3 regions of the Sporomusa aerivorans genome follow, and region 1 is predicted to be linked to each of the others. Evidence: riboswitches for the same ligand, from Rfam matches in the RefSeq annotation. Region 1 holds a riboswitch; each other region holds the start of a gene.

What was found. Region 1 has a riboswitch for molybdenum cofactor ahead of moaA (GTP 3',8-cyclase MoaA). Riboswitches for the same ligand answer to the same signal wherever they lie in the genome.
Region 2: another riboswitch for molybdenum cofactor. It lies ahead of SATMO3_RS14770 (aldehyde ferredoxin oxidoreductase family protein); the one in region 1 lies ahead of moaA (GTP 3',8-cyclase MoaA).
Region 3: another riboswitch for molybdenum cofactor. It lies ahead of SATMO3_RS10365 (sigma-54-dependent Fis family transcriptional regulator); the one in region 1 lies ahead of moaA (GTP 3',8-cyclase MoaA).

Annotation. Positions count from the first base shown of each region.
Region 1 covers NZ_CP156926.1:1,818,003-1,828,127, reverse strand. Annotated here, with positions in the region: gene SATMO3_RS08275 (molybdopterin-binding protein) at 1-517, opposite strand, end outside; gene SATMO3_RS08270 (MOSC domain-containing protein) at 556-996, opposite strand; gene SATMO3_RS08265 (molybdenum cofactor biosynthesis protein B) at 1,036-1,524, opposite strand; gene moaC (cyclic pyranopterin monophosphate synthase MoaC) at 1,552-2,031, opposite strand; gene moaA (GTP 3',8-cyclase MoaA) at 2,031-3,011, opposite strand; molybdenum cofactor riboswitch at 3,091-3,224, opposite strand; gene SATMO3_RS08250 (flavin reductase family protein) at 3,221-3,805, opposite strand; gene SATMO3_RS08245 (MBL fold metallo-hydrolase) at 3,851-4,639, opposite strand; gene SATMO3_RS08240 (GNAT family N-acetyltransferase) at 4,680-5,144, opposite strand; gene nrfD (NrfD/PsrC family molybdoenzyme membrane anchor subunit) at 5,163-6,128, opposite strand; gene SATMO3_RS08230 (4Fe-4S dicluster domain-containing protein) at 6,140-6,682, opposite strand; gene SATMO3_RS08225 (molybdopterin-dependent oxidoreductase) at 6,682-8,877, opposite strand; gene SATMO3_RS08220 (DUF169 domain-containing protein) at 8,913-9,863, opposite strand; gene SATMO3_RS08215 ((Fe-S)-binding protein) at 9,883-10,125, opposite strand, start outside.
Region 2 covers NZ_CP156926.1:3,127,500-3,137,624, reverse strand. Annotated here, with positions in the region: gene SATMO3_RS14780 (hypothetical protein) at 410-673, opposite strand; gene SATMO3_RS14775 (sigma-54-dependent Fis family transcriptional regulator) at 930-2,930, opposite strand; gene SATMO3_RS14770 (aldehyde ferredoxin oxidoreductase family protein) at 3,040-4,761, opposite strand; molybdenum cofactor riboswitch at 4,804-4,912, opposite strand; gene moaA (GTP 3',8-cyclase MoaA) at 4,983-5,963, opposite strand; gene mobB (molybdopterin-guanine dinucleotide biosynthesis protein B) at 5,970-6,473, opposite strand; gene SATMO3_RS14755 (metal-dependent hydrolase) at 6,657-7,322, shown strand; gene SATMO3_RS14750 (N-acetyltransferase) at 7,442-7,894, opposite strand; gene nth (endonuclease III) at 7,951-8,592, opposite strand; gene SATMO3_RS14740 (dicarboxylate/amino acid:cation symporter) at 8,896-10,125, shown strand, end outside.
Region 3 covers NZ_CP156926.1:2,256,015-2,266,139, forward strand. Annotated here, with positions in the region: gene SATMO3_RS10325 (oxalate oxidoreductase subunit delta) at 1-557, shown strand, start outside; gene SATMO3_RS10330 (4Fe-4S dicluster-binding protein) at 602-892, shown strand; gene SATMO3_RS10335 (oxalate oxidoreductase subunit alpha) at 905-2,149, shown strand; gene SATMO3_RS10340 (oxalate oxidoreductase subunit beta) at 2,166-3,128, shown strand; gene SATMO3_RS10345 (L-lactate permease) at 3,257-4,837, shown strand; gene SATMO3_RS10350 (hypothetical protein) at 4,876-5,100, shown strand; gene SATMO3_RS10355 (chloride channel protein) at 5,162-6,496, shown strand; gene thiW (energy coupling factor transporter S component ThiW) at 6,581-7,087, shown strand; molybdenum cofactor riboswitch at 7,263-7,378, shown strand; gene SATMO3_RS10365 (sigma-54-dependent Fis family transcriptional regulator) at 7,565-9,598, shown strand; gene SATMO3_RS10370 (molybdopterin-binding protein) at 9,910-10,125, shown strand, end outside.

The DNA.
Region 1 (10,125 bases):
CTACTTTATAGGAACGATAAGGTGTAACAGCTGCAACTTCGACTTTTTGCCCGATCTCTTCCACCATTTGTATTTTTTGTTCGTCAATCATCAGGGGAATAACCCGGACACCGGCTACTTTGTCACCTTGTTTTACCGGACGGTTATGGTTGCGGGTAGCAACGACAATTTCCTCAATGGAATTAATACCAGTTAAAAACTCTTCGTTAATAGTGAGCAGCCCGTCGTGCTTGGCTATAAGATTTACCTTGCCTTCACTGGGTTCACTCAGCGCAAGCCCATGCCCGGCTACTGCTCTGGCTATACGCAGTCCGGCATCATTTTCATGCAGAAAGCCTGCCTTCAGTTTCCACACATACAGGTGCTCTTTGCCTAGTTTCAGCAATGTAGGTATATCCTGCTCACAGATGACATGCCCCTTTTTAAAAGCTTCTCCTTTGAACTCCCCCGGCACTATTCTCGTAATATCATGGCATAATACATTGCCGATGGCATCTTCTACCCTGACCATTTGCATAGTTTTCAACCCTTTCCAATTAGTAACGCATTCTCTGCCTAGTTAAGCCGTTCCAGGACATCGCCTGGTTTTATCCAGCCAGGGGTAATTACTTTGGCAAATATTCCTTCCCGCGGCATAACGCAGTCGCCGGTTTTTTCGCGGATGGCACAGCCCATGTGGCATTCCTTGCCGATTTGCGTTACCTCCATAATGGTCTCGCCGACTTTAAGTTTTGTGCCGACAGGTAGCTCGTACAGTATCAAACCTTCGGTGGTAATATTTTCGGCGAAACTTCCTGTCGCCAGGTTGTCAAAACCCAGCTTCTTTATCTTGTCAATGCTCTCGTTCCCTAAAAGACTTACCTGCCGGTGCCATTCACCGGCATGCGCATCTCCCCTAAGTCCGCAATTTACTGCAAAATAGCCTTTATCAATGGCCTGTTTGGGTTGTCCCTTCTCCTCACTGATATTGATTGCCACTACTTTTGCCACTTTCATAACCTCCGCCTGCAAAGTATTAGGATTTCTAGCGTTAAATCATCCCTGTCCGCACTCTGACGCCATCCCCTGAAGAATATCCAGTGCGTGATCCAGCGCCGGCAGTGCAGCCGCCAGCGATTCACGCACGCCTCTCACACTGCCGGGAAGATTAATAATGAGCGTCTTGCCCCGAATGCCGGCAACAGCCCGTGACAGCATAGCCTTAGGTGTCTGTTGCAGTCCGTAATAACGGATGGCTTCCGGTATTCCCGGCACAACTTTTTCAATCACTTCCCTGGTGGCATCAGGCGTCACATCGCGGCTGGAAAAACCGGTTCCCCCTGAGGTAAGTAAGAGCGCCGGCGATAATTGATCACAGATATAGCGCATTTCCGCCATAATCTGGTCTTTTTCATCCGGAATAATTTTATAATACTCAACACTATAGCTAGGCCCCAGCGATTCCTTAATTTGTTTACCGCTCAAATCCTGGCGCTCGCCGCGGGCCCCTTTATCACTCATGATCAGAATGGCTGTTTTGTACATCTTAGCCTCCTTGGAACACCTTACTCTTTATTGCCCGCGCTTCACATGACCGCTTTTCCCGCCTGATTTTTCCAACAGCTTGATATCCGTAATCTCCATCCAGCGGTCAATGGCTTTGCTCATATCATAAATGGTCATAGCGGCAATACCGGCGCCGCTGATAGCTTCCATTTCCACACCGGTTTTGCCGGTTGTCTTCACCTCACAGTTAATGGTTATACTGGAAGCCGGTTCATTGATGTCGAAGGAGATATTTACTGAACTTAACATTAGCGGATGGCACATGGGAATGACACCGGCCGTCTGCTTGGCGCCCATGATGCCGGCCACCTGCGCAACTCCCAGCACATCACCTTTTTTTATACCACCGCTCCTGATGGCAGCCAGCGTAGCCGGCTGCATACGCACAACGGCCTGCGCCGCAGCAATCCGCACAGTATCTGTTTTGGCACTAACGTCCACCATGCGGGCATACCCGGCATCATTGAAATGAGTAAACTCCATCATTATCCTCCTATTTGGTACATCTTGCGTTTGTTATCGGCGCCCCAGCCTTCCCCCATGTAGTGGCGGTTAGGTTTTTCCCTGATGGCTTTGCTAAAGAGATGCGCAATTTTTTCATCACTGGCGCCATTCTGCAAGGCCAGTTTCAGGTTGAGTTCCTGCTTACCGAACAGACAACCACGCAGCTTGCCATCGGCTGTCATACGAATCCGGTTGCACTCGGTGCAAAAATGGTCACTCATGGCGCTGATAAAACCAACCGTACCCAAACCGCCATTTATCTGATAGCATTTGGCAGGTCCGTTGCCTTGCACAGTTAAGCTCTTATGCAAGCTATACTGCTGCCCGACAATTTCTTTTATCTCACTGACCGTAACCATCCGGTCAGTTTTATAAAACGGTAAATCACCTACCGGCATGAACTCAATAAAACGCACGTGGAGCGGCATTTCTTTCGCCAGTCTGACAAAATCGAGGATTTCATCGTCATTAATCCCTTTCATGACGACAGTATTGATTTTTATCGGCGCCATCCCGAGCGCCAGCGCTTTAGTAATAGCACACGTAACATCCTCCATCGATCCCCGGCCGGTAATATAGCGAAACCGCTCAGGGCGAAGACTGTCTAAACTGAAGTTGACCCGTTTGAGACCCGCTGCCTTGAGTTCTGCAGCCATGTCGGCAAACAAAATTCCGTTAGTGGTAATAGCAACCTCTTTCATCTGGGGTAGTGCGGCAATTTGCGCAATAAGCCTGGTAATATTCTTGCGGACAAGCGGCTCGCCACCGGTTAACCGCACTTTACGAATGCCAACCCGGGTAGCGATACGGACTAGTCGAAAAATCTCTTCCAATGCCAGTACATTGGTATGCCCAATATCTTCAATCCCCTCTTCCGGCATGCAGTATTTACAGCGCAAATTGCATCTGTCCGTAACCGAAACACGTAAATAGTCAATTTCTCTGGCATAACTATCAAACACGGACATTCACTCCCCTTACTGCTAAATGAATAGTCAAAAATAAAACTTCTGTGACGAAAGCGCACAGAAGTTCTTTGAAAAAACTCATGAAACGCCTCCTTTCCAAAGATGGGAGGTAGCGGAATTTCTCCCGCTGCCCCGTGAACCAGCCGGTTCAGACTGACTGACCATAGAATGCCGTTAGGTCAGTCAGCTCGGAGTACCAATCTTTATTTAATTTTCGTGCCCACGATTTTCAAACCGGTGTGATAGGCTTGCCCCAGACAGCCGCCCACTTCATAATATTTACGGTCCGGTGCCGTGCTAATAATCGGATTGATCAGTTCTATAACCGGGCATTTTTGTTCATTGAGCACCGCTGCCTCAGCTTTAACATCCAGAATTTCCCCGATAAATTGAGTATGGACACCAATTTCTACCGTATGCAGCAGCCTGCACTCCAATATCAGGGGAAATTCCTCGGCATAAGGCGCCTGCACCAGGTCACTTTGGATTGGGGTAAGGCCGGCGGCCAAAAACTTATCGGCGTGCTTGCCTGAAGCAATCCCGGCGTAATCAACCGCAGTTAGGTGCTGCTTGGATGGTATATTAATGGTAAAAGCTTTGCGCTTAATTATGTTGCTATATGTCAAACGCGACTTCCGCACCGAGATGGCAACACACGGCGGGTCTGATGAGCAGATGCCGCCCCAGGACAAGGTCATCATGTTTGGCTGGCCGTCGTCCCCGTAGGTGCCAACAACCCATACCGGTGAAGGCAGCGCCCATGGCTTTGATCCCAGCGACTTTTTCATGGTATTCTCCCCTTTCGGGTTCTGACCGTATCTGCTTCTAAGCTGCTACAGCCTGATGCGCATACCGTCGTAGGCAACCGCTACCTGCGGCTGCCGGGTGGCTTCAGCCTGCAATTCTTTGTTCGCAACCGGCTGGCTGTAATGTATGGCCATATGGGTAAGGATGGTAGTTCCAGCGCCTACTTCCTGTCCCAGTGCAATGGCCTCTTCGATGGACATATGGGCGTGAGGAAACCAGTTCTCGCCATGGAAAGTGGCGTCACACACCAGCCAGTCAACACCGACCACCACTTTTGCGCTTTCAGCCGGCAAGCCGGCAGTATCCGGAAAATACGCCAACTGACACCCCTTGGCGCTAACCAAAAAACCGGCCGTTTCTATACCGTGATTGGCAGGCAAAGGCATAAGACTTACCTCGCCAAAACCATAGGGCTTGTTAAATTCCCACGCCCGGACGGAAAACACTTCGCGCAAATTAGGAAAAGCGGCCGTAAATTGCGGGACGGCACTTGGTGGTAAAAACAACGGGATAGGTTCGTGACGTACCAGTTTCACATAATATTCCAGTTCCCCCAAACCACCAAAATGATCATAGTGCCAGTGAGTAAGAAAAACGTAATCAACCTGTCTGATTTGCTCGCGGATAAGCTGTTGCCTAAGATCCGGTGAAGTATCAATCAGTATCTTGGTTGTGCCGGTATCCAGGAATGCACCGCTGCGGGTCCGGGCTAAAGCCGGATTACTTCTGGCCTCCCGGCAGCCTACACAATCACAAAAGAAGGATGGCAATCCCGGCCCCGCGCCGGTTCCCAGGATAACAAAATTTGTTTCCATATTCCGCTCGCTCCTCTGTGCTGATTTGTCTGTACTGCGCTCATGAACGCGCAAACATCATGGCCACCGGGTTGCACCTATTCTTGTCAGAACAACCTGTGCACTGCGTATCAAAGGGGTATGCCAGTTCCGAAAAATCACAGGCGATAAAGCCGTTTTGTTCATAAAACGGTACCGCTGTCCCCCGGGCCACGGTAGTAACCTGATAGGAAGCGTCACTGCTTTCCCCGGGGGGTTGACAGTATCGTCCGGGATTACGCAGCATGGCCTGCATTAACCGGCTGCCTACCCCCTGCGACCGGGCATCCATCCTCACGGCAAACAGCAAAATGTGATACAGACTGTTATCAAGCTGGGCCACCATGGCTCCCGCCACAATTTTATTATCTTGTTTTACCACGATGTGTTCATCGACATCACCCGCCATGCTCATACCATAGGCTGTGAACAATTCCTGCAGCTCATCTTCAGCTTGACTTGTTGCAAATTCGATCCTGGTGTGCATAGTAGTAATACCTCTGCTTTATTTTTGTGCGTTGAGCCAGCGAGCCTTTTCCTGCCAGCAGCCTTCCAGCGTCATAGCCAGTTGGGCAATCTCTTTGCGGCTCATTTCTTCCCGTTCCTCGCCGGGCAAGGTCACCCGTACCGCTGCCCGCAGGAAATCAATGCGGAAACTGATACCGCCGATAAGTGTCAGCACAGCGGCAATAACCAGCCAGTATACCGAGCTAAAGAGCAGATTGCATACCAGCGGAACCAAGGTTCCCAGGATGACAATTCCCAGCCAGAAGGATTTGCTGAATTCACCGTTCCATAGCTTGGCGGCTCCGCGGCGCGCCTCCTCGGCCGAAGACAGTTTCATCCCCAGTACATAGCCCGGCACGGTAAAGAGCTGGGCAACAAGCACTGCCGCCGACAGATTGCGGATGGTCGCGGTATAAGCGCTATCGGCCTGGCCAAGCACCATCAGCATGATTAGGAGCGCCGCCATCCCGGTTGCCGTACCGTTAATCAGGAAAACGCCGATCAAACCGCCGCCGTTCCAAAATGCCCGGCCTTTGGCTTCTGCCAGCTCGATTCCCGGATACGTTACATAGAGTAAGGCGGTGATAATGGCCACCACAGCCAGGATGGCTTTGAGCCAGCCGATTCCCGCCCAGGGAACAAAACTGAAGAAACAGGTTGCGTACAAAAATACCAAAGGAATATAGGCACTTTGTACTAACGAACCAAAACTCATGACCGAGGCAAAGGGGCGTGCGTTTACCAAATGCCCTCTGCTCTTATGGGTCAGTTCCACCAATAATAGCAGCGCGCCAAAAGCGGCCATAACAAAAGCTACGATACTTACCCAGCCGTTAATTTGTCCGGCGATGGGATTTCCCAATAAATCGGTCACTGCAGCTGTGACAAACATCATGGCCCCCATTGCGGCCAGGAAAAAATACCACGCCGGCAGACTTGCCCAATATTCTTGCTGCTTTTCCATGCTAACCCCTCCTATGGCATGATATAGTAAACTGATGGTTTCGTTCCTAAATGCGGGTACAACGGCTGCGCATTATTTTTGCGGATCAGCTTGACAATTTCACTGTCCGGATCATCGAGATCACCGACATGCCGGGCCTTTAACTGGCAGGTTTCCACACAGCGTGTGACCATGCCCTCCTCCAGCCGGCTGAAGCACATGGTGCACTTCTCCACAACGCCGTTTTCCTCATTTAACTGCCGTACGCCGTAAGGGCAAACCACCATACAGAACAGACAACCGACGCATTTTTCCGGATCAATAGACACTATGCCATCTTCCCGGTGATGGCTGGCACCTGTGGGGCAGCCATCAACACAAGGAGCCTCCTGACAATGCATACAGCCTAAGGTAATATTGTAGGACGTTAAATTCGGGTACTCCCCAATTGGCCCGACTTTGGCAACCTTGCAATATTTCATATCAAAAGGTAAATTGTTTTCATTTTGACACGCAATCGTGCAGGCATAGCAACCAGCACATTTTTTTAAATCAATTAGCATTCCCCAATGCATTAGTCGTTCCCCTCCACTTTCGAAATCCGGCACATAACGCCGCGAGAGCAAAAGCTGCCGCAAAGCTCATCTAAAGTGTCCGGATCGTCATCCACACATACGTTTATATTGGATTCAAATACACCCATTAAGCTGGGAGCTTTCATTTCCTTTTCAGGGAACCACCAACCACGTTCTGCCTGAATAACATTAGGGGCTACGGCTGTGGTAATAAAAGCGGTCTGCTTAACCTTGCCGATTGGCGTTTCAATCCAAACCCACTCGCCTTCCTGGATGTTCATCTTTTGGGCCAGCGCCGGATTAATGGCCACCCGTGGATAGGGCCGTAATAGTCTGATCCTTGTTATTTCCCGGTGTTCCGAATGGAAGAAAGGCATAAAACCACCGCCGGCCACGAGAGTTACCGGATACTCTTTGGCTAACTCCGGCTTGGCTTCTGCACTAAACGGCGGCTCAACATAATGAGGCAATGGATCATAACCGAGTTGCTCAAAAAGGGAAATTTTTAATTCAATTTTGCCTGAAGCCGTAGCTACGCCACGAGTTTCAAATTTGCGGTAATCACGCTCAGCAAAATGCATCCGATAGCATTGAACAAATTCTTCATAGCTATCAACTTCTAAGCCGATCGGATCAATACGGTATTTAAATATTTCTTCATCCGATTTCCAGGGCCAATATTCGCCTTGCCCCATTCTATGCCCAAGTTCAGCCCAGAAATCGGTGTCAGACTTACGTTCATACATCGGCTCAATGGCTTTCTCAGAGGCAATCAACCAGTCAGAAACCCCATACGTTGTAGTCATAACCGGTCTTTCCAACCAGCCTGCAGCCGGCAAAACATAGTCAGCCAGCATAGCCGACGGAGTCATCCAATACTCCATCACAACGTAAAAATCAAGATTCTTTAAGCCTTCATAAACGAGTTTGGAGTTAGCGTACGATACAAGCGGGTTATTGGCCAAGGTGATACAGGCCTTTACCGGATAGGGATCACCTGTCGCCATGGCTCTAAACAGTGACGAAGGGTTGGCTTCACAGAACCATTCCGCCGGGATACTTTTACCCCATACACGGAGCATATTCTCGGTTAAGAGTTTATAGCCCGGCCAGGAATTCAGTTTAAACCGATCTGACCCCAATTGTTTCGCCCGCTGCTCTTCCGGCAGCATATCGTTTAATTCCATTTCCCAGTCAGTAATAAAGGTCGGGTGAGGGCCGGGCATGACATCGCCGCCCGGAACATCTAAATTACCGCAAATAATCCGCAGAGCTACGCGTGTTTGCGCTGAAGCCGCACTACCTCTTCCCAGTTGGTCAGCAGCAACTCCCCAAACGATACAAGCCGGCTTGCTCATCGCATACATTCTGGCAGTTTCAATAATCAATTCGGGCGAAAGACCGGTTTTTTCGGCTGCCCACTCGGGCGTGTATTCCTGTACCCTGTCACTTAATTCTTCAAAGCCCTCGGTCCAATTGTAAACAAAATCATAATCACATAAGCCTTCATTAATAATAACGTTCAGCCAGGCAAGTCCCAGAGCGTTGTCCGAACCTGGTTTTAACGGCAGCCAGATATCCGCTTTCGAAGCTGACTCAGTAAAGTTAGGATCAACGACGATAATTTTGGCTCCGTTAGCTTTAGCCGCTAACAAGCCGCGCATTTCCGGCAAGTAAGAAGAGCCGGGATTATGGCCCCAAAAAACAATACATTTTGCGCCGGCTATTTCGGGTTCAGAAGCGCACCAGCCGTAGGATGAGGCCTCGGTGAGAAAGGTAGGGATCCAACATACAGGCGCTGTATGCACAACATTAGGACTGCCTAAAAGATTGAAAAAACGTCTCCGGGCAAAATCGTCGGTTCGGTTGGTTCCCCCGGTAGTAGCAATGGTCTCGGCGCCATGTTGCTCTTTTAAAACTGTTAAACGTGCCGCAATATCATCTAAGGCCTCTTCCCAGGATACACGTTTAAACTGGCCTGAACCCCGCTCGCCTACCCGTTTCAGCGGGTAGTTAATCCGGTTCGGATGATTCAAATGATCTAAGGCCGAAGCTCCCCGGGGACACTGCGCCCCGGCATTAAAAGGATGCTCCGGGTCTCCCACTACTTTGGTAACTGCTCCATTTTCGACTGTTGCCAACATACCGCAATTCATGTGGCAGAAATGGCATGCCGCTTTTTTGATTTCGCTCATCCTCTATCCTCCATTTTTTTGAATGTTCTTTGTTTTTATCTGACAGTCAGCTGTATGGCTTTTTGCGGACATTGACCGACACAGGTATAACAGGCGCAGCAGTTCTTGGCTGTCGGCGCACTTGCCTTGGCTGCATCATTGACCGTGGTCATTTTAATTACGGCTTCCGGGCAAAATGCCTCACATAACCCGCAGCCGGTACAACGCTCTTCATCGATGCGAAGCTCGACTTGGTTAGCCGCTGTATCGCCCGGAGTGGCTGTTTTATCTATAACCGGCGGCATATAAATCTTGCGCCGGGCTTCGGGAATGCTTTTGACAGCCAGTTTCTTTAGCGCCTCCACCAATGTGCTCAATTGCTTAAAGGGCACTGACATATAGGCTTCAAAATCACTAAGATCACTTATTGCTCTGGCTCCATAACAGCCAAAGGAGATATTCATCTCTTGGTTTTTCATAACTTGCACCGTCAGATCGGCACAGGTTGAATTGTAGCCGGAGGTATGAAAGGTATGCCGCTCGCCGGTGGCGTAGCTGGCCGCACAACACAGCCACATCATCTGCTCAGGGTAAATAGTAAAGATAACTACATCCGGTTCAAATTCCGCCTCTTCCAGCGGCGCCAGCACAGTGGCATGATAAATACCCGGTTCGAATTCCTGACGGGAGGCAATCATTTTTTGCGCACATTCAATCGTCGGTAACTTTTTAAATAATAAGTACAGTTCACCTGACCTGAGTTTCGGCGACATCGGGATCAAACCCATAATGGCCGCGCCGTCCGGGCAGGCGTGTTTGCGGGGCGGCATATACAGACTGTTGCCCCGCCTGGCAATCGTAATGGCCTGACAATGCCTCAGCGGCACGGAAGGCTCATATACATTCGCCGGGACTTCTTCGCCCGGTTTTAACAGTTTTACCGCCACCGGCGACCACCTGAGTGTCAGCATTTTGTTTAGTACAGCAGCTAGTTCTTTGTACTTCAATGTCGCGATCTCCCTTCCGTCAATCTGCCATAATTTCTCGCCAAATTTTTTCCCCGTCAGTGCCGCTGAGCATCCTGGCAACCCGGTCTTTGGCTCCCCGGTAATCTTCACTTTCGTTCAGCAACAAATTCAAGGCATGAGTCACGGGAATGGGCGAACCATGGTTATCAAACTTCAAAACACAGCTAAGACAATAACCTACCAGTACTTCGGCAGCCGACTCCCGGACTTCAGCTAATCTTACCTGCACAAGCTGCTCGGT
Region 2 (10,125 bases), 1.3 Mb from region 1:
AATCTTTTTAATTTTAACTCTCTTTTTAGTAAACCGGGGCATGTTGCCAACACACATAACAGAGTTTACTACTCACCTCCCAGTTGCCGGAATCTTCAGTATATTATAGAGTTTCCTCTATGCCCCCACTGTTTTGAAAACACATTGCACTCTGGGCAAAAACGATTTCATCCCATTATTTTCCACGCATTATATATTAGCAAAATCCATGCCAAACCAATTTTCCCAGGTAATTTACTAATTTGAAATTATAAAATCAGTCTGTTTTTAGTGAATATGTTAGATAACTGTTCCATTTGTGCCATTTTTGTGTTACATTGCTATAACACAAAGATGACACATTATCATGAGAAGTTTAGGGCATAAAAAATCTCCCGTATGCAACACAGGGAGATAACGCAGGCTAGCGCTAATTTATGTTAAATGCCTCACGGACTGATAATACCCATTGATTGGCGGAATGTTTAGCATCACGATAATTACTATGTCGTTCCTCAATACGCATTTCCCGACGCGACTTATCGGGAAATACGGCAAATCCCGCAACCGTGTAACTTGTCCTGGTTACTACAATTTCGACGAAAATTGCATCAACGGTAAATGGATACACCTGATTTGGATAAGGCTCATAATAAATTGCGCATTCGCTGCCTGTATATAAATCCTTTTTCATCTTTTCCACCCAGACGCAATGATTGGCAAAAGCGACCGAGCGAATAGGTGTAACAATAGTGTATAGTGTCGGAATTTCTGAATTTACCCGGGTCAAATATTGTTCACTTCCTTCAATTGTACGATTAGCCGGTATCCTGTATTATATGGAAAATATCCTGAACATACACTCAACAGACAAAATAAAGGCGTAACTTTCACAAATAAGGAAAGTTACGCCTTGGGTTTCCATTAGCTTTTCTGTTGAAAAGCCTTTATTAGTTTTCGATTGCATATAAACGCATTTTTCGATATAACGTGTTCCGGGAGACCCCGAATTCCCGGGCCACAACGCTGATATTTCCGCCATGCTTGGATAAAAGCGTCAATATCTGCTGTCTTTCCGCCTTGTGCATAAGCTGTTGCCGCTGTTCGCGGTCTCGTGCTTCGTTGGTCCAGAGTGACAAGCCGGCTTGTAATACATAAAATGGCGGTGCTATATATACCTCAGAAGGCAAATGGGCAACAGTAATTTCTCCCGCTTCCGCCAAACTCACAGCACGTTCGGCAACATTTTGCAATTCCCGCACATTGCCTGGCCAAGCATACCGCTCCAAATATTCCAGAACCTGTGACTCAACATAAAAGTTGCAGCTACGATCCCGGCCAATTTTGTCCATAAAATGTTTAAAAAGCAGCGGAATATCTTTAATCCGGTTACGCAGCGGCGGTATAGTTATCGATATGACATTCAGGCGATAATATAAATCTTGCCGGAAAGTACCCTGCTCAATTTCTTTGGGCAAGTTTTTATTGGTTGCACAAATAACCCGTACATCCACAGGTATAACTTTATCGCTGCCAATCCGGGTAAGCTTTTTTTCCTGCAGTACTCTGAGCAGGGCTACCTGCTGTTCCAGCGGCATATCACCAATTTCGTCAAGAAAAAGAGTACCGCCTGAAGCCAATTCGAACTTACCTGGCTTTCCTCCCCGGGCAGCTCCCGTAAATGCGCCTTCAACATAACCAAACAGTTCACTGCCAATAAGTTCCCGCGGAATAACGCCGCAATTAAGGGCAACAAAAGGACCTTTGCGACATTCACTGCGGTTATGGATTGCTTGCGCAAATATTTCTTTGCCGGTGCCACTTTCCCCCTGTAACAGAATATTCGAGGACGTAGTAGCCGCCAGCGAAGCTATTCGTATTGTCTCATGTATTTCCGCACTGTCGCCGATAATGTCGCTAAACTGCAATGCGGCATGGTAGCCGCTAAACCGGTTGACCAAGTTTTTCACATTTTTAATAGGCCGTAAGATAAGCACTCCGCCGCTAACCTTTCCCTGTTCGTCGGACAATGGCTCCCCGGACGCCATACAATGAATAGTACTGTTTCTTGTTTCTATCATTATCTCGATATCTGTAAAAGATTCCTTGGCATTAAGCATCCGCCAAATTGCAGCTGCTTTGCCGTTAAATATACCGTCAATAGACATGCCCAGTATATCTGATTCATTTTTGTTAAATATTTTTTGGGCGGCAGGATTTAGCTGATTTACAACTCCCCTTGCATCAATCATCAGTATCCCGTCAGATAACGAATTCAGAATATCTATAGAGCGATTATTCGCTAATATCAACTCACGGTTTTTACGGCGGATATCAATTTGCGCCATGATTGCTTCGGTGGCTGCCACAACCATTCCCAGTGTGTGCATGTGCGACAAGGCAAACGGGCCTGACATATCCAAAATTCCGATAATTTGTCCACAATCATCAAGTATCGGGGCAGCTGAGCACGTCAGGCAATGATGTTTCTGGCAGTAATGCTCGGCACCGGAAACCTGAATAGGCCGTTTAAGCACCAGTGCTGTTCCGATGGCGTTGGTACCTGCTTCTTCCTCTCGCCAGCACGCGCCATGAAAAAAGTTACTGGTTCTTGGATTATTTAGCATATCCTCGTCACCGAACATCTCCAATATATAACCCCGCTCATCGCTCAAAACAACAACAAAACCGGACCCACGCACAAATTCATAAAGATTGGCCATAAACGGGACTGCAATGGTAATTAGCTCCTGCTTTTTCACAAGTGTCCTGTGCAGCGCCGCTTCATCAAGTTTACTTTGCAGTTCATGGTTATACGGGTTCACACCTGCCTGTTCACAGCGAGTCCAAGATTCAACTATCTGTTGGCGGATGGAAGGCATCCAGTTTTCCCCTGAAATATACTCCTTCCAGATAAGAAGAATATCATCCTGCTCAAAATGAGTAAGCATAGCGCCCCTCCGGCTTGCATCAGTAAATTTATTCAATTAATTCTATAATTTGTAAGGAAAGATCAGATAGTGAGCCCGACCAATAGTCGGGCTCACAGCCAAGAAAAGTTTAAAAGTTAAATACTTGCTTGAGTTCTTCTTTACTGATGTCAAAGACCACATTATGAGGCTTGAGCGGTTCATGCCGGAAAAAGTCAGGCAAATCATCAGAATCGTCGCCAAAGCCAGCCGCTTTGTTAAAAGCCCGTTCATCGCGAAGCACTTCTTTACCCATTTCCAGATAGTCATTAAGTGTATAATTCCAGCCATAGCGGGCATTACACATTTCAACTATGCCTTCCATCCCTTCAGGAATATCCAGGATTGCAAAAGCTACAAACAGGCAGAGACCGGTAGCATCGATAAAGGAAGTGGCTATTTGGAAATTACGGGACAGATCTACTTGACCCTCAGCTGCCAAAGGATCTGTTTTGCCACTGATACCAAGAATATTAGTAGCTACAACATAGCCGGCAGTATGGTCAGCCCCCATCGTAGTTGTTGCATAGGTCACACCCACGCCTTTAACGGCGCGAGGATCATAAGCCGGAATACCCTGTCCTTTGACTGCCGGGACACGGCTTACACCATACACTTTACCGGTAACAGTCGCGCCAGCGCCTAAAATGCGTCCAAGCGGCGTTGCTTTGCCCATCTCATGAATCAGTTCAATTGCCGCTTTACTGTCACCGAACTTTGCTACACCGGCTTCCATGGCCACACCCAGAGTTACAGCCATCTCAATGGTGTCTACGCCATAATCGTCGCACAGCCGGTTCATATAAGCAATATCGTCCAGATTGTTGATACCGAGATCAGCGCCAAAACCCCAGCAGGTTTCATACTCCAGGCCGCCGGTAATCATTTTTCCGTCTTTATCTTTATAGGTTTGTGAACAGCGGATGATGCAACCGGGCGAGCAGGCGTGAGTCGGATTGGCACCCCTGGCTTTGATGGTCTCATACATAGTTTCGCCGCTAATATCATTAGCGCCTTCAAAACGTCCCTCTGTAAAGTTTCTGGTCGGTAAACCACCGGCTTCGTTTAATATATTGACAAGTACGTTGGTGCCATAGGTCGGCAGGCCTTGACCGGTAACAGCATGGGTAGTAAGGGCTTTTGCCAGTTTCTTCGCGCCGGCCCGGAATGCCTCTTCGTTAACAAAAGGTATATTGGCTGCACCGGCATCATCAACGACAATCGCTTTTAAGCCTTTGCTGCCCATGACTGCCCCCAGACCGCCGCGGCCGGCCTGACGGGTAGGTTCTCCATCCTGGTCGGTTGCTCCGATACAGGCGGAAGCCATTTTGTTCTCGCCGGCAGTACCGATAGTGGCGATACCGGCTTTAGCGCCGTATTTTTGCTGCAGTTTGGCAGAAGCATCGTAAATGTTAAGTCCTTTCAGTTCGGGGCATTCCTCTAATTTTATCCCGTCTTTTGTAACTACTATTGTGTACATTTTATCGTCTGATGCTGTATCTTCAACAATAATGGCCGTTACGCCGCAACGGCCCAGCTTATGGCCGATAAAACCGCCTACATTACTTTCCTTGATAGTTCCGGTCAGCGGGCTCTTGGCGCCAAAAGACATCCGGCCGGCGTTGGGGGCAAAAGTGCCGGTTAGAAAGCCCGGTGCAAGAACTAGTTTGTTGAGCCTGCCAAGTGCATGGGCATTGGCATCCACTTCGGTTTTTACTATGCGGGAGGTAAGTGCCCGCCCAGCCAAGCCTTTGTACTGTTCGCCCGCTTCTTTGGTTACTGCCAGAGTGGCCATGTTAACACGGTAAAACACAAAAATCTCCTCCTTAATTATGTTTAGAAAAACAAAAAAAGAAAGTCTGCACACAGACTTCCTTTGCGTAAGGCAGGCATGAAAATTACTCTCCATGCCCTTTGGTCAATACTTCCGTTACGGAAACACTGACTCGGAACTCATCTTAGTAATACATATTCTCCTAGATGTCAAATATTCCTTCTCTTTTTTTAAAAAAAGGGAGTGAAAATTTCAAAAAGTCATCCGCCAATTTGCGACATTTTGCGAAAAAATGTTGTTTGGCTGTCAGAACTTGCCAATGTATGTCCCTGAGGTTTTTCCGCAATTGTATTGTAAAACAATCGGGCAATCTCGTCATCGGTTGCACCGCTCCTAAGTGCCGCCTTAATATCAATCTCCTGGTTGGATAATAAACAGGGCTTAAACTTGCCATCGGCAGTCAGACGGATACGGTTGCAAACGCTACAGAAGTGCTCGGAAATTGGCGTTATAAACCCGAATGATCCTTTAGCCTGCGGCAAATAGAAGTATTTAGCCGGTCCATTACCGCGAATATCAAGTGTAGGCTTCAGACTTCCCCGGCCGAAAGAGTTAATTGTTGTTTTAATCTCATCGATACTTGGCCCACGGCCGACCTGATTTTCACCTATCGGCATATATTCAATAAAGCGAACCGAAACCGGCTCGCGATGTACCAAATCGACGAAATAGGCAATATCTTGCTCAGTTACTATATTAGTAAGCACAACATTAAGCTTGACAGGTGTTAACCCTGCCTGCAAAGCGGCTTCAATCCCTTGGAGCGTATCGTTAAGATTGCCGCCTCGGGTAATGCTGCAAAATTGTTTTGGGTTAATTGTATCTAAACTAATATTTACTCTGGTTAAACCCGCCTCTTTGAGTTGGACAGCCATTCCGGCCAATAAACTGCCATTTGTTGTCATAGACAGATCAGTTATCAGCTTTAATCCGGCAATATTGCGAATAAATTCCACAATACCACGCCGGACCAGCGGTTCGCCGCCGGTAAGCCGGACCCGGCTTACTCCCTGTTGGCCGACAATACTAATTACCCGCAGAAATTCTTCGTAGGAGAGAATTTCATCATGCTTTAACAATTTCACGCCTTGTTCGGGCATACAATAAACACAGCGAAAATTGCATAGGTCAGTTACCGAAACCCGCAGATAGTTTATTTGCCGGTTATGTCCGTCATGCATAAATAATCAGTCCTTTAAATTAGCGTTATTTAGCACTTTATGTTCTAAAAAATCTGCCATAGCGGCTACATCATCAAGCGCATAGTGAGGCACACCTTCATAAAGCGCGGTATCTGCCACCACCGCTAAAAGCTCAGGCTTAGAACCAAGCGGCAAATGCCCTGCCGCCTGGCGAAACACTTCTATCTTGGGTTTGTTTTCCGCTTTATAGCCTTCTGTAATTATTATATCTACATTGTCAATGCTGCTAACAATCTGGTCAAGAGGCAGTTCCTGGTCAGTCTTTCTAATCATAGCCACTTTATGCGGGGATGCCAGATAAACGACCTCGGCTCCGGCCTGCGCGTGCCGCCAGGTATCTTTTCCCGGCCTATCAAATTCAAAATCGCTGTGATGGTGTTTTATTACCGCTATTTTATAACCACGCTTTTTAAGCTCGGTAATTAGTTTCTCCAGATATGTGGTTTTGCCGCTATTTGAACGTCCTACTACAGATAATATCGGGATCATTTTCAGTCGCCCCTTTTGCCGGTAGAAATGATTGATATTTTTAAAAATTCTCCATTTTTACCGATTAACCTTCCTGGCAAATCATTATACTTTACTTTTTTCCTGACCAGGCAGGATTTTTTTATGGTTAATCGGAAAAATACTATATTAAATTCAATTGATTCTTTTTGGAGGTGTATCACTATGACTACTTTAACCTTTTATGGCCATGCATGTTTTTCTCTGACTAACGGCACTGCCACTTTGCTGTTTGACCCGTTTTTAACCGGCAATCCCCTGGCAACTGCCAAGGCTGACGAAGTTGAATGCAACTACATCCTTGTCAGCCACGGGCACGGGGATCACCTTGGCGATACTGTAGCGATCGCCAAGCGCACCGGCGCAACAGTCATAGCAACCGCCGAGTTGGCAGGCTTGGTGGGAGAACAGAATTGCGTCAACATAAGTATGCATCTGGGAGGAAAACGAACCTTTGATTTCGGCTATGTGCGGCTAACGCCGGCTTATCACGGCGCGGGCGTTCCCGGCGGCCATGCGGCCGGTTTCATTGTCAATTTCTATGGCAAGACAGTTTATTTCGCAGGTGACACCGCACTATTTGGCGATATGGAGCTTTTAGGCCGTCTGGAGAAAATTGATTATGCCTTATTACCAATTGGCGATAACTATACCATGGGACCGGATGATGCTGCAGAAGCTGCCAAAATGCTTAAGCCAGGCACTGTCATTCCTATGCACTATAATACCTGGCCGGTAATTGAGCAGTCGCCTGAGGTATTCAAAGCCAAAGTGGAAGCCTTTCACATACCTGTACATATCTTGACCCCTGGTCAGAGCATTACACTGTAATTTTCTTACTAGCGACAAAATCGTCCGCAGCTTCTGCTACGGACGATTTTTTTATACGAAAATATATTTGGAGTAAAACTACCTGCGCCTTTAAGCCTGGGAACGGCGCAACTCTGCTGTTACAGTTCTTTCACCATTGCGATTTCATCACAGTTAGGAAACTTGGGGCAATTGATACATTCTTTCCACATTTTATGAGGCACGCTTTCCTTAGGTACCTCCTTGAAATTAAGCTTAGCAAAAAATCCGGGCTGATAGGTTAAAGCAAACAGAGTTTTAACCCCCAGCTCCCTAGCTTCCTCGGTTAGCATTTCAACAATTTGCCGGCCAATTCCCAGTTTAGTCTTGCTGGGGTGCACAGCCAGCGCCCGAATCTCGCCCAGTTCATCCCACACGAGATGTAAAGCGGCAATACCAACAACTTTTCCCTCTTCTTCCGCCAGGATAAATTCCCGCAAACCTTCATACAGGGTGTTGCGGGCCCGCGCCAGCATCAGTCCCTGGTCGGCATAATCATTAATTAATTTAAGGATGTCTTCGACATCACTGAATTTAGCCTTACGATAAATCATAGCTCATCCCCCAATCCCCTGCATTATTATACAACAAATATAATATTTATACAACATTAATTACTTTTAACCTTACTGCTTGGACACAACAGTTGTAAGGGACAGATGGTACAGGCCGGACTGGCCGCTTTGCATATCTTACGCCCATGCCATATGAGCCAATGATGGGCATCTCCCCATTTATCCCGGGGGATAGCGCGCATAAGTCCCTGCTCAACAGCGAGCGGTGTGTCGCCGGTTGCCAGCTTAAGCCGGTTTGCTACACGAAATACATGGGTATCAACAGCGATCGCCGGAATGCCAAACAGCTGGCTTAACAATACATTCGCCGTTTTACGGCCTACACCCGGCAGTTTTATCAGCTCTTCAAAGGTGTCTGGTACCTGGCCGCTATATTCATGGCACAAAATTTGGCAAGTGGCAATTATATTTTTGGCTTTGCTGCGAAAAAGGCCGCAATCCCTTATTTCTTCCTCCAAACCTGCCTGACCAAGCTCCAGAATTCTGTCCGGTGTGTTATATTGGGGAAACATGCGTGTTGTGATGATATTTACCCGGACATCGGTACACTGCGCCGACAGAATTACGGCAATTAACAGTTCAAACGGTGTAGAATACTGTAGCGCAGTCGTTGTATGTTGATAATGTTGTTCCAAAAGTTCGAGCATTTGTTGTTTGACAGCTTTTGTGATTCGCACACCCGGAGCCTCCAATTTATAATCTGATCATGTACATATTGTACCCTATTTAGCTCAGCAACTCCAGTACATAAAAACATTTACCCGGCTACCGGATAATGGATATTGAATTCAATATATTTTTGTCAATTTCAGCAATTGTTATTTTCATCTTCCTTTTTTTGTGGTATTTTCTCTTTATTGGGTATTGATGCCCTGTGGCTAAATACACAAAACTTACAATTTCAAATTATGGAAAGGTCGTGATCATCTAAGTATTACATTTTCAGTTCAAACTTAATATCGACGAAAGGGAGTATCAACATGAAGGCATCTTTTTTCAAGTCCCTGCACACACAAGTTTTTCTCGCCATTATCCTGGGTGTAGGGCTGGGACACCTGTTTCCTGCCGTAGGAGAAAACATGAAACCATTGGGCGACGGTTTTATTAAACTCATTAAAATGATCATTGCCCCGATAATTTTCTGCACCATCGTCACCGGGATCGCCGGTATGGACGACATTAAGAAGGTTGGCCGGGTTGGCGCCAAAGCGTTAATCTATTTTGAAGTGGTCACAACTTTTGCACTGATTATTGGCTTATTCCTGGTAAATTGGCTGCAGCCGGGAGCTGGCATGAATGTCGATGTCAGCAAACTTGATACCAAAGCCATCGCAGCGTATACCACGGCAGCCAAAGCGCAAAGTTCAGTTGATTTCTTCATGAACATTATCCCGAACAGTGTTGTTGATGCTTTTGCCAAAGGGGATATTCTCCAGGTTCTCCTATTTTCCGTTCTGTTTGGCTGGGCATTACTGGCTATGGGGAAGAAAGGCGAGGCTGTCTTTGGCCTGATAAGCGACATCTCGCATAGTTTATTTGTCATCGTTGATATTATTATGAAGGTTGCCCCTATCGGCGTCTTTGGGGCTATGGCCTTTACCATCGGCAAGTACGGGATTGCCTCACTGGGTCCGCTTGCCAAATTACTGGGCTGTTTCTACGCAACCTGCGCCTTCTTCATTTTAGTAATTCTTGGCTCAATAGCCAGATGGGCTCATATCAGTATTTTTAAGTTTCTCGCCTATATTAAAGAAGAGCTTTTAATTGTACTGGGTACTTCCTCGTCGGAAAGTGTATTGCCGCGTCTGATGGAGAAACTGGAAAAACTGGGCTGCGCCAAATCAATAGTCGGTTTGGTCGTGCCGACAGGTTACTCTTTCAATCTGGACGGTACATCAATTTATTTAACAATGGCCGCCATCTTTGTAGCCCAGGCGACTAATACCGAGCTTACCCTGATGCATCAGCTTACTATCCTTGCAGTCCTGCTGCTAACCTCTAAAGGAGCCTCCGGTGTAACAGGCAGCGGTTTCATAGTCCTGGCAGCCACTTTATCTGTCATTCCCGGCATTCCGGTGGCAGGCCTGGCCTTAATTTTTGGCATCGATAGGTTTATGTCCCTCGGGCGGGCCATCACTAACCTGATCGGTAACGGCATTGCCACTATTGTTGTCTCCAAATGGGAAAATGAACTGGATGTAAAAAAAATG
Region 3 (10,125 bases), 440 kb from region 1:
AATTTTTCGACAACTATGTAGATTTGCCTGACCGGATCGGTGTTCCGGTTAAGAGTTACGCCCGGATTAGCCCTGAGCCAATTGAGACCTATTACGAATATGAGAACTATCATCCGGATGTTGTTGTGCTGGCTGAAGAAACACTTATCAAGGGCAATGACATTTTGAAGGGCTGCAAGGATGGGACTGTTGTTGTAATCAATACCAAGCGGGATGTTAACAAGCTGGTCAAATATCTGTCACCTAGAGAAAACCTGGGCAAGGTAAAAGCGCTTGCCGCTATCGACGCTGATGCTTTGGGAGCCGGTGTTTTCCATACCTTCGACGGCACTGAGGGGTGTATTGACGATACTAAGATTGGTGCAGGCGTTGGTGCCGCCATGGCCGCTGCTGCTGCCAAGGCCAGCGGTATTGTTAAATTGGAGTCCCTGCTCAAAATTGCCGAAAATAAAACGGCTGTTGAACAAGGCTGGGAAAGAGTTGTTATATTGCCTTTTTGTAACGGTGAAGCCGGCTGCCCTGTAAATCCGAGCAAACTGGAGCTTGAATGGAAATAGGTGGTTTTGATGCTGGTAAAGGTAAATTTTGAGGAGGTGTAACCATGGCAAAAGTTTATAAACAAGTGCCATTTGCGGCTATTGTTCCTTCCCCTCAGAAAGAAAACGAGGGTATGATTACCGGGAACTGGCGGTATCTCCGTCCAGTCGTTGATAAAGAGCAATGCACCGAGTGTAAAACCTGCTATATTTTTTGTCCTGATGCCTGTGTTAATTACTCTAAGGACAGCGGAATCGATTTTAACTTAAAGTATTGTAAAGGCTGCGGTATTTGCAGCAACGTTTGTCCGGTAGGAGCCGTAAGTCGCGTGCCTGAACTTGATTTTGATGATTAAGGAGTGAATAAGATGCCGATTAAGAAAAGAGGTACAGGTTTAACTGCGGTTGCCGACGCTTGGCAGCTTGCCGATATCGATGTTTCAGCATCCTATCCTATCCGCCCGTATACTGCGGTTATGGCTGAATTAGCAAAGCGTATTGCTAACGGAACCATGCAGTGCGAAATGGTTCATGGCGAAGGCGAGCATGCGCAGTTCAGTATTGCTCATGGCGCTTCCATGGCTGGCGCCCGTGCCACTACCGGTACTTCCGGTGTAGGCGTAACTTATGCTTTTGAAACGTATTCACCAATTGCCGGCAGCCGCTGTCCGATCCAGGCCCTTATTGGCGACCGTACGTTGGATCCCCCCGGCGACTTTGGTTCCGAGCATACTGATTGCCTGACCCTGCGCGATAACGGCTGGATTTATGGCTGGGCGCAGGATGCCCAGGAATCATTGGATAACAGCCTGATATATTTCCGTATAGGTGAAGATCCTGAAATTATGCTGCCGCAGGTCGTAGCCATGGACGGTTATTTTGTTACTCACATTGCTCAGGACTACGAAATGCCTGATCAAGAGCAAGTTGATAAATTCCTGCCTAAATTTAATCCTAAATTCCGTCTTGACGTCAAGAATCCCGTTATTATGGGACCGCAAATTGAGCCGGAAATGGGACCTCCTCTGGAGTGGGACCGCCATGTGGTTATGACCAAGGTTAAAGAAAAAATTGTTCAGGTAACCGAAGAGTTTGCCAAAATATTTGGCCGGACGTATGCTCCGTTTGTCGAAGAGTATATGACTGAAGATGCCGAGATGGTATTTGTGCTCCAGGGCGCTCACGCCGTAACCTGCCGCAGCGCTATCAAATATCTGCGTGAAGCAGGCTATAAAGTTGGCATGTGCAGACTTCGCTGGATCCGTCCATTCCCGGATGAAGCATTGGCGCAAATTCTGCCTAAATTTAAAGTCGCCGGTATCGTGGACACTGGTACTTCCTATGGCGCTCCCTGCGCCGGCGGTGTTCTTTCAACAGAAGTGAAAGCCGCGATGTCCGAAGTTGCCAATAAACCAATCCTGCAAAGCTTTACCTCCGGTTTGGGCGGCGAGACCATTACTCACGAAGAGTTCTTCGCCATGGCCGAAATGATGAAGGAAACCCTCAAGACCGGTAAGCTCATTCAGGCCGGTACCTGGGTTAATTTCAATGATTATCATGAAGGCGCTTCCCAGATTAATGCTGCTAAAGCCGAAGCTGCCCCCAGTAAATAATAAGGAGGAGTAAACGATGGCAGTTGCTGAGTTAATTAAGTCCATTGCACACACAACGGATCTTGTGGACACTTATGTCCCCGGACACCGTACCTGTGCAGGTTGCGGCCCGGCTCTCGGATATCGCCTGGTAGCCAAAGCTGCCGGTAAAAATACTATCTTTATTGGTCCAACTGGCTGCATGTATGTTGCCAATACCAGTTATGCCTGCGGTCCCTGGGCCGTGCCCTGGACCCATGCCCAAATCACCAACGGCGGTGCCGTGGCTTCCGGTATTGCCGAAGCTTTCCGGATGATGATTAAGAAGGGGAAAATTCAGGACGAATACCCCAACATTATCGTAATGGCCGGTGACGGCGGTTGCTCTGATATCGGTCTTCAGGCTATGTCGGCTATGTTTTATCGCGGACATAAGGTTCTTTGCGTCATGTATGACAACGAATCTTATGCCAATACCGGTATTCAGGTTTCGCCGTCAACTCCGTATGGCGCTACCACTATGTTCACTCCGGCTGGTCCGGCTATCCCGGAAGCCAAGAAACATCACCTGAAAGATCCGATGCCAATATTCTGTGCCGGCGGCCATCCATATCTTAAATATGGCGCGACCGCTTCCATCGGCTATCCAATCGACCTGATGAATAAGGTTCGCAAAGGTCTGTCACAGGATGGCCCGGCTTTTGTCCACCTGCATGTTCCGTGTCCGAAGGGCTGGTCTTTCCCTGCCGATCGGACAATCGAGATTGCAAAACTGGCAGTTGATACCGGCATGTGGAATCTCTATGAAGTTGAAGATGGCAACTGGGCCAACAAGAAATTCAATATTGCTCCTAAGACTCTTAAGCCTGTTGACGAGTATCTCCAAACCCAAAAACGCTTCTGTCACCTGCAGCCTGAACATGTGGCCACAATTCAGGGGTTTGTCAATAACCGTGCGAAAGCGCTGGGTATGGAAGTACCGCTTCCGCCAGCTAACTAGCGTGTCACAAGTAAATAGGCGTTAAGCCATAAGTCCCTGGTTCCGCTATGAACAAAAGGAACCAGGGACTTACTAATGCAAGGACTCGACCGGCACGCAAATCAGGAATTGGAAGGAGGCACGGTTGTATGGATAAGGGTGTTGCCTTAACCTTTACAAACTGGATACTTGCTTTCCTACCTATTTTAGTATTACTATCCACTATTTTACTTTTCAACTGGGGTGCGCCAAAATCTGGAGCAGTCTCATGGTTTACGGCAGTATTCATCGGACTGGTTGCTTTTGGCGGCGACCCGCGACTCTTAGCTCTGGCAAATAGTAAAGGTATGGCTATGTCACTGTATGTGTTACTGATCATCTGGGGAGCGGTTTTTCTCTACAATTTTGTTGATAAGAATGGTGCTATCAAAGTAATTGGTGATACCATGATTAAAGTTACCGAAGAAAAACTGCTGCAGTGTTTACTTATGTCCTGGTGTTTTGCCAGCTTTATGCAGGGAATAGCCGGTTTCGGCGTACCTGTGGCCGTAGTCGCGCCAATTATGCTGGTTATGGGCTTTTCACCGGCTGTTGCTGCGGCTACCTGTCTAGTTGGTCATTCCTGGTCAATAAGTTTTGGTTCCATGGGTTCGTCTTACTACACTATCCAACTGGCAACAAAGATACCAGGGGATATTATCGGACCGTGGATGGCTATCTTGTTTGCTATTCCCATTTACGCTACCGGCATTGCGGTATGCCATATCTATGGCGGGTTCCCTGCTGTTAAAAAAGGCTTGCCGGCAGTACTGATAACAGGTACTGTAATGGCCTTCATGTGCTGGTTTATGAATAAGCTGGGCGCGGCTCAGTTAGCGACCTTAATTCCGGCGCTCTTCGGCTGTGGGACAATGGCCATTTTGGCTAAAACCATTTACCGTCATGAAGCCGATGGAACTAAAGAAGACGATGAAAAGCCGTATATGGGCTTTCATCTGGCGTTTTCTCCTTATTATATTCTAATTACTTTATGTATTATGACGCAGATCAAATCAATAGCAAGTATTTTCAACCCATATACCTGGGGACTGGATTATCCGGCTATAACGACGGCTGCCGGCTTTGCTGTAAAAGCGGAAAAAATGTATTCCAAAATTAATATTTTTTCCCACCCGGCGCCACTATTGCTCTTTGCGGCATTCTGCGCATTTATGATTTTCAAAGCGACCAGCAAGTGGAAGCAGGGCGCGTTTGACGGAGCGCTCAAGGCTACTATCTCCCAATGTGTTCCCACCAGTATCGGGATCACAAGCATGGTTATGATGGCCCTAATCATGAATGATACAGGAATGACCAATTTACTGGCTCAGGGTATTGCCAAATCGACAGGCATCTTATTCCCGGTATTTTCACCATTTATCGGTGTGCTGGGAGCCTTCCTGACCGGGAGCAATACAAACTCGAATGTTATGTTTGGCGCGTTGCAGTATGAGACGGCTAAAGTATTGGGGATCAGTACGGTTATTATGTGCGCCGTACAGTCTGTCGGCGGTTCAGTCGGTTGCTCCATTGCCCCGTCAAAAGTATTGATTGGTTCGGCTACCGTTGGGCTTGACGGCCGTGAAAGCGAGGTCATGAACCGGACAATACCTTATTGTATAATTATTTCGCTGCTTGTGGGCATAAATGCCTGGATCTTTGCCTACATGCTGTTTAAAGATTTGCCTTAGGTTAAAAGGCGTATGAATTATACAAAGGAGGTATTGTAATGAGTGCAAACCCTGCGCCTAATACCAATCCTACAGTCGTCATAGCGCCGGTATCCTGGCGGAAAAAATATCGTGCCCCGCTTATGAATGCCGCCTTCTGGGGATTTTGGATTGGCTTTTATCTCGCGCATCAGGGCGGAGTCACCAACAATAGCACAATGATTAATTTGTCGTACCTGATATTTACTCTGTCCTGCCTGGTGCCACTGGTTACAAAGAAATAATGGAGGGGAAATGCCGCTGTTGCGGCATTTCCTTATTTCTTACTCAAAGGGAGGTATGCCGGTGACTATAAGTGTAATTTACTATATTTTGCGATGGACTAGTCTGGCGATATCAACCGGAGTTATCGTAGGAGCCGGCGTAGCCGCTTTTTTAAGACTGCTGTCCTGGTCTATCAGCGCTTGGTCAGAGATGGAATATTACTATTTTTTCTTACCCGTTTTTCTGTTACTAAACCGTGTTTTGGTTAATCTGCTGGCTTTTCACAGTGCCGGCGGGAGCGATATGGTCCTTGAGGCCATTCATCGCCAAAATGGTAAGCTCTCCTTAGCCGGAATCCCGGCAAAAATGGGGGCAACTGTTATTACTATTGCCGCAGGCGGATCGGCCGGCAAAGAAGGACCCGCCGCCCAACTGGGTGCAACTCTTGCGTCGGCGTGGGCACGATTGCTAAATATTGAAAATAATGATTGCCGCAAAATAGTTATTTGCGGTTTATGTGCTGGATTTGCCTGTGTATTCGGGACACCTGTCGCCGGTGCTGTTTTTGGTGTAGAAGTGCTGTTTATCGGCAAGCTGCTCTATGATACTTTGTATCCGGCTTTTCTGGCGGCAGTGACAGCCTACTTAACCTGCCAGCTATTGGGGGTCGCTTATTTTTATCAGCCTGTTTATGTTGCAGCAGGTGGCTGGCTGGTGGTGCAGGCCATCTTGCTCGGACTAGTTTGTGGTTCAGTGGCTGTGCTTTTTATAAAGAGTATTCAATGGTGGCAAGAGCTGTTTGTCTGCTGGCGTTTACCTCAATATATAAATACCATTATTGGCGGTATATTGCTGAGCTTGGTAGGTTATTTTATTAGTCCGCTGTATCTGGGCTTAGGCTTGGAATTATTTGAGGCCGGTATCAACGGCCAAAACTTAGCCGCGACTGCTTTTTTCTGGAAAACAGTAACAACCGGCATAACGCTTGGCTGCGGTGGAACAGGGGGCATTATCACTCCCGTTATTGTTGTCGGGGCGGCAACCGGCAATTTGTTCGGGCAGATTTTAGGAAGCCTCGATGTGTCCGTTTATTCCGCCATTGGTATGGCGGCTTTACTGGCTGGAGCTGTAAATACTCCGGTAGCGGCTGTGATTATGAGTGCCGAGCTTTTTGGCGGTGAAGTGCTGCCGTATACTGCGGTGAGTTGTTTAATCAGTTATTTAGTCGCCGGGCACCGAAGTGTCTACCCCAGTCAAATAATTTTTTCCGGTAAGGTTCCCTTTCTGTGTGATGACGAGGGGAAAACAGTTAGATGCGCCCGGCGTGAGGCCAAAAAGGCATTTTTAGCAATTAATGCTAAAATCAATGCAGGAAGATGTTGTAACAAAGAGAATACAGACAGCAGGGACAGGTAACTTTTAGCTGTCATTGCGTATGGGCATAGTAACGCTTTAGAAAAAAGAGGATAAGCAAATTCCCGGAAAGGAAGTTTGGACAATATGCAAATTAGGAAACTGGCGTATACCGCTATCTTTATGGCTGTTGGCGTATTATCGGCGCATTTGGTTTATATTCCGGTGGGTGTCGCTAAGTGCTTTCCGTTACAGCATGTAATTAACATCCTGCTGGCTGTACTTTTAGGCACGCGATATTCCGTTTCAGCCGCATTCGGCATTGCTTTACTGCGTAATATTTTGGGCACTGGCTCCGTTCTGGCCTTTCCCGGAAGTATGGTAGGGGCGGCTCTGGCTGGCATGATGTATCAAAGAACGCATAGCATCTGGGGCGCCATTATTGGTGAAGTCGTTGGAACCGGCATTTTCGGCGCATTACTGGCCTATCCTATAGCTAAATATTTTATTGGCTCATCAGCCGGAGGGTTCTTCTTTATTGTTCCTTTTATGGTCAGCACAGTAGGCGGTAGTATTATTGCCTACGTATTGTATAAAACAGCCATTCCGGCAGTACTTACCAAAAAACTTAATATTGGCGACAGGGCTGATTAATTTCGGACGGTGGCTTGTTTTCAGAAAGCTTTCTAATTTGCAGAAATAGAAAGCTTTTTTTGTTTGGCTTACTAAGGAAAAAAGTAATTTAAATTAATTACAAAAATATGGAAAGGTATTTGGAAAATGCAGGATTTTACGACTAAGTAACGAATATATATAAAACAATAAATAGAATATTCAGTAACTCCAAATCTGAGGGTCTAATGGAAACTATGACCATCAGATCGATGGGTTTTCCGGGAAACCGGACGACCTCCCGCTGCGGAAAGGAGTCAGTGCATGATGGAGACAGGGCGCTCATCCTTCTGGCGTGTCCTGTTTTTTCTTTATCCTGATAGAAAGTAAAGTATAACTTTTGCCTGGATAAGGGCTACATCGGCCTCGCTCTTTAGATCTTTTTCGCGCGTATGTTATTTTTTCACAGTCGCACCTTGTTGAGTAAATTTAAGACAGGCAGGTGTTTTTTTTGTGACTATGTATGCTGAGAATAATTTTGATGGCACGCTGGCCGGATGGCTAAGGTTTACGTCACCGCTAAAAAATAAGGATAAAAACTATAAGTATGCCGTTAGACGAGATATATTGGAATCATGGATACGATGCCGTGAGGCCAAGGTGAGCCCGACTGATAATCGCATACATCTTCAGCTCGAATACACTAGCCTTCAGGTTATGTTGCGGCAGAATCAGGAACTTATCAGAATTGCTAAGCCTTTTATGGAAAACCTGTATAAGATTGTAACCGGTTCCGGTTTTGTAGTTTGCCTGACAGATGTACGCGGATATATTATGGAGATATTGGGAGACAAAGACACTTTGCTTAACCCGATAACAGTCAGTTTTTTTCAGGGGGCAAGCTGGAGTGAGGAAGAGGCTGGCACCAACGCCATTGGTACAGCTCTGGTAATAAAGAGGCCCATACAGGTATCAGGTTCGGAACACTATTGCCGCAAACACCACTGTCTGACTTGTTCCGCCGCCCCCATTCTCGATGCGCAGGGAAATCTTCTGGGGATTCTCGATGTTTCCGGGGAATCTACGGCCGCGCATCTGCATACGCTGGGAATGGTTGTTGCAGCTGCTGAGGCGATTATGGCTCAACTAGGCATCCGCAAAAAGAATAATGAACTAAAAGTAATTAATCACCGCCTGACAAATATATTTAACACAATGTCCGATGGTGTGATTCTGGTTGATAATAACGGTGTTATCAGCGAACTAAATCCTGTCGCCCAAAAGATACTTGATGCTGATTTGGGTAAACCGGAAGTCAAGCCGGGGGTTCAGGTGGAGAGCATCTTGGGGACGAAACAAACCTTTATTCGCAGAATGCTGAAATGTAAAGAATCCTGTCTTGATGTGGAAATTATGCTTGATACCGGTCAGGGGCTTAGTCATTGCCTGGCCTCAGGGGAACCGGTTACCGATGAACAAGGCTTTGTTACCGGCGGTGTTATTATCCTGCGGCCGATAAAACAGATTCAGAGCTTAGTTAACCGCTTTATCGGGCATTATGGGACACTGCAGTTTAGTGACATTATCGGTGAAAGCAAGGCTATATTGGAAGCTATCCGGATAGCCTCGCTGGCTGCGACAACGATGGCGAATGTTTTGCTCCAGGGGGAAAGCGGCACTGGCAAAGAGATTTTTGCCCAGGCTATTCATAATCGCAGTGACCGGCGCGCCGGTCCCTTTATTGCCGTTAACTGCGGGGCTATACCGCGGGAACTGATTGGCAGTGAACTGTTTGGCTACGGCGATGGTGCCTTCACCGGCGCCAAACGTGGCGGCAAGCCGGGAAAATTCGAACTGGCCTGCGGCGGAACCCTGTTTTTGGATGAAATTGGCGATATGCCGCTAGAACAACAGGTCGCCTTATTACGGGTATTACAGGAACGAAAGGTAAACAGAATCGGATGTGATAAAGTAATTCCCATTGATGTGCGTGTCATTTGCGCTACAAATAAGCACTTAATGAAAGAAGTGGAAAAAGGAACGTTCCGTAAAGATCTGTATTACCGGCTGGATGTTATCTCCATTACCATACCGCCTTTAAGGGAACGCCCGGAAGATATTGTCCCCTTGTTTAATCATTTTCTGGAAAAGTTAGATAAACAGTCCCGGAGACTTGTCGTTAGTCCGGAAGTCATTGAACGGCTTGTACGCTATAGCTGGCCGGGTAATGTACGTGAACTGCAGAATGTAGTGGAGCGGATTGTGAGCCTGACAGAAGGTCAGCTTATAACGCTGGCAAATTTGCCGCAGGATATCTGTAACCGGCAACCGGCGAGTGTAGCAGGCATAGTTGCAAACAGTCCGGATGATACGCGGCCGGAATCTGTCTGCAGGCGGGAACAGCGCCGGGTTTACCTGGCGGAAAACGAACGCCAGGAAATTGTGGCTCTGCTATCCAGTCACCGGGGCAATGTCAGTTTGACGGCCAAGTCCATGGGGGTGTCGCGTAATACCTTATACCGGAAAATGAAGCAGTACGCTATCTACAACTAAAGCATAAAGTGTCCCACAAGTGTCACATAAAAGTGACACTTGTGGGACACTTAACGGAGCAGATTACATAATTTTGAAGAATCAACTGGACAAAGGCCGGTTGATTCTTCCTTTTTTTTTGATATACTGTGAAATTTTTCTGATTAATTAGAGGCTCTGCGGCTCGTGCTTTGACAGTATACTTGATGGGACCGTATTTTTTATTTATGTAGGATTCGCAAGGTTGGTATGAATCTTGCGTTCTAAAGGTATAGCAAACAGGTGGTAAGGCGATGGTTACGCAGATAAGATTTAGCTAAGGAGGGCGGTCCATGAGAGTAATACCTGTATACCAGGCTGAAGGCATGGTACTTTGTCATGACATTACCGAGATTATTCCGGGAAAGAGAAAAGGTAGAGCTTTTAAAAAAGGGCATGTAATTCGTAAAGAAGACATTGATAAACTGCTTAACATTGGCAAAGAGAACATCTATGTCTGGGAAGTAAATGATAAGACCCTGCATGAGAATGAAGCCGCAGCCAGATTT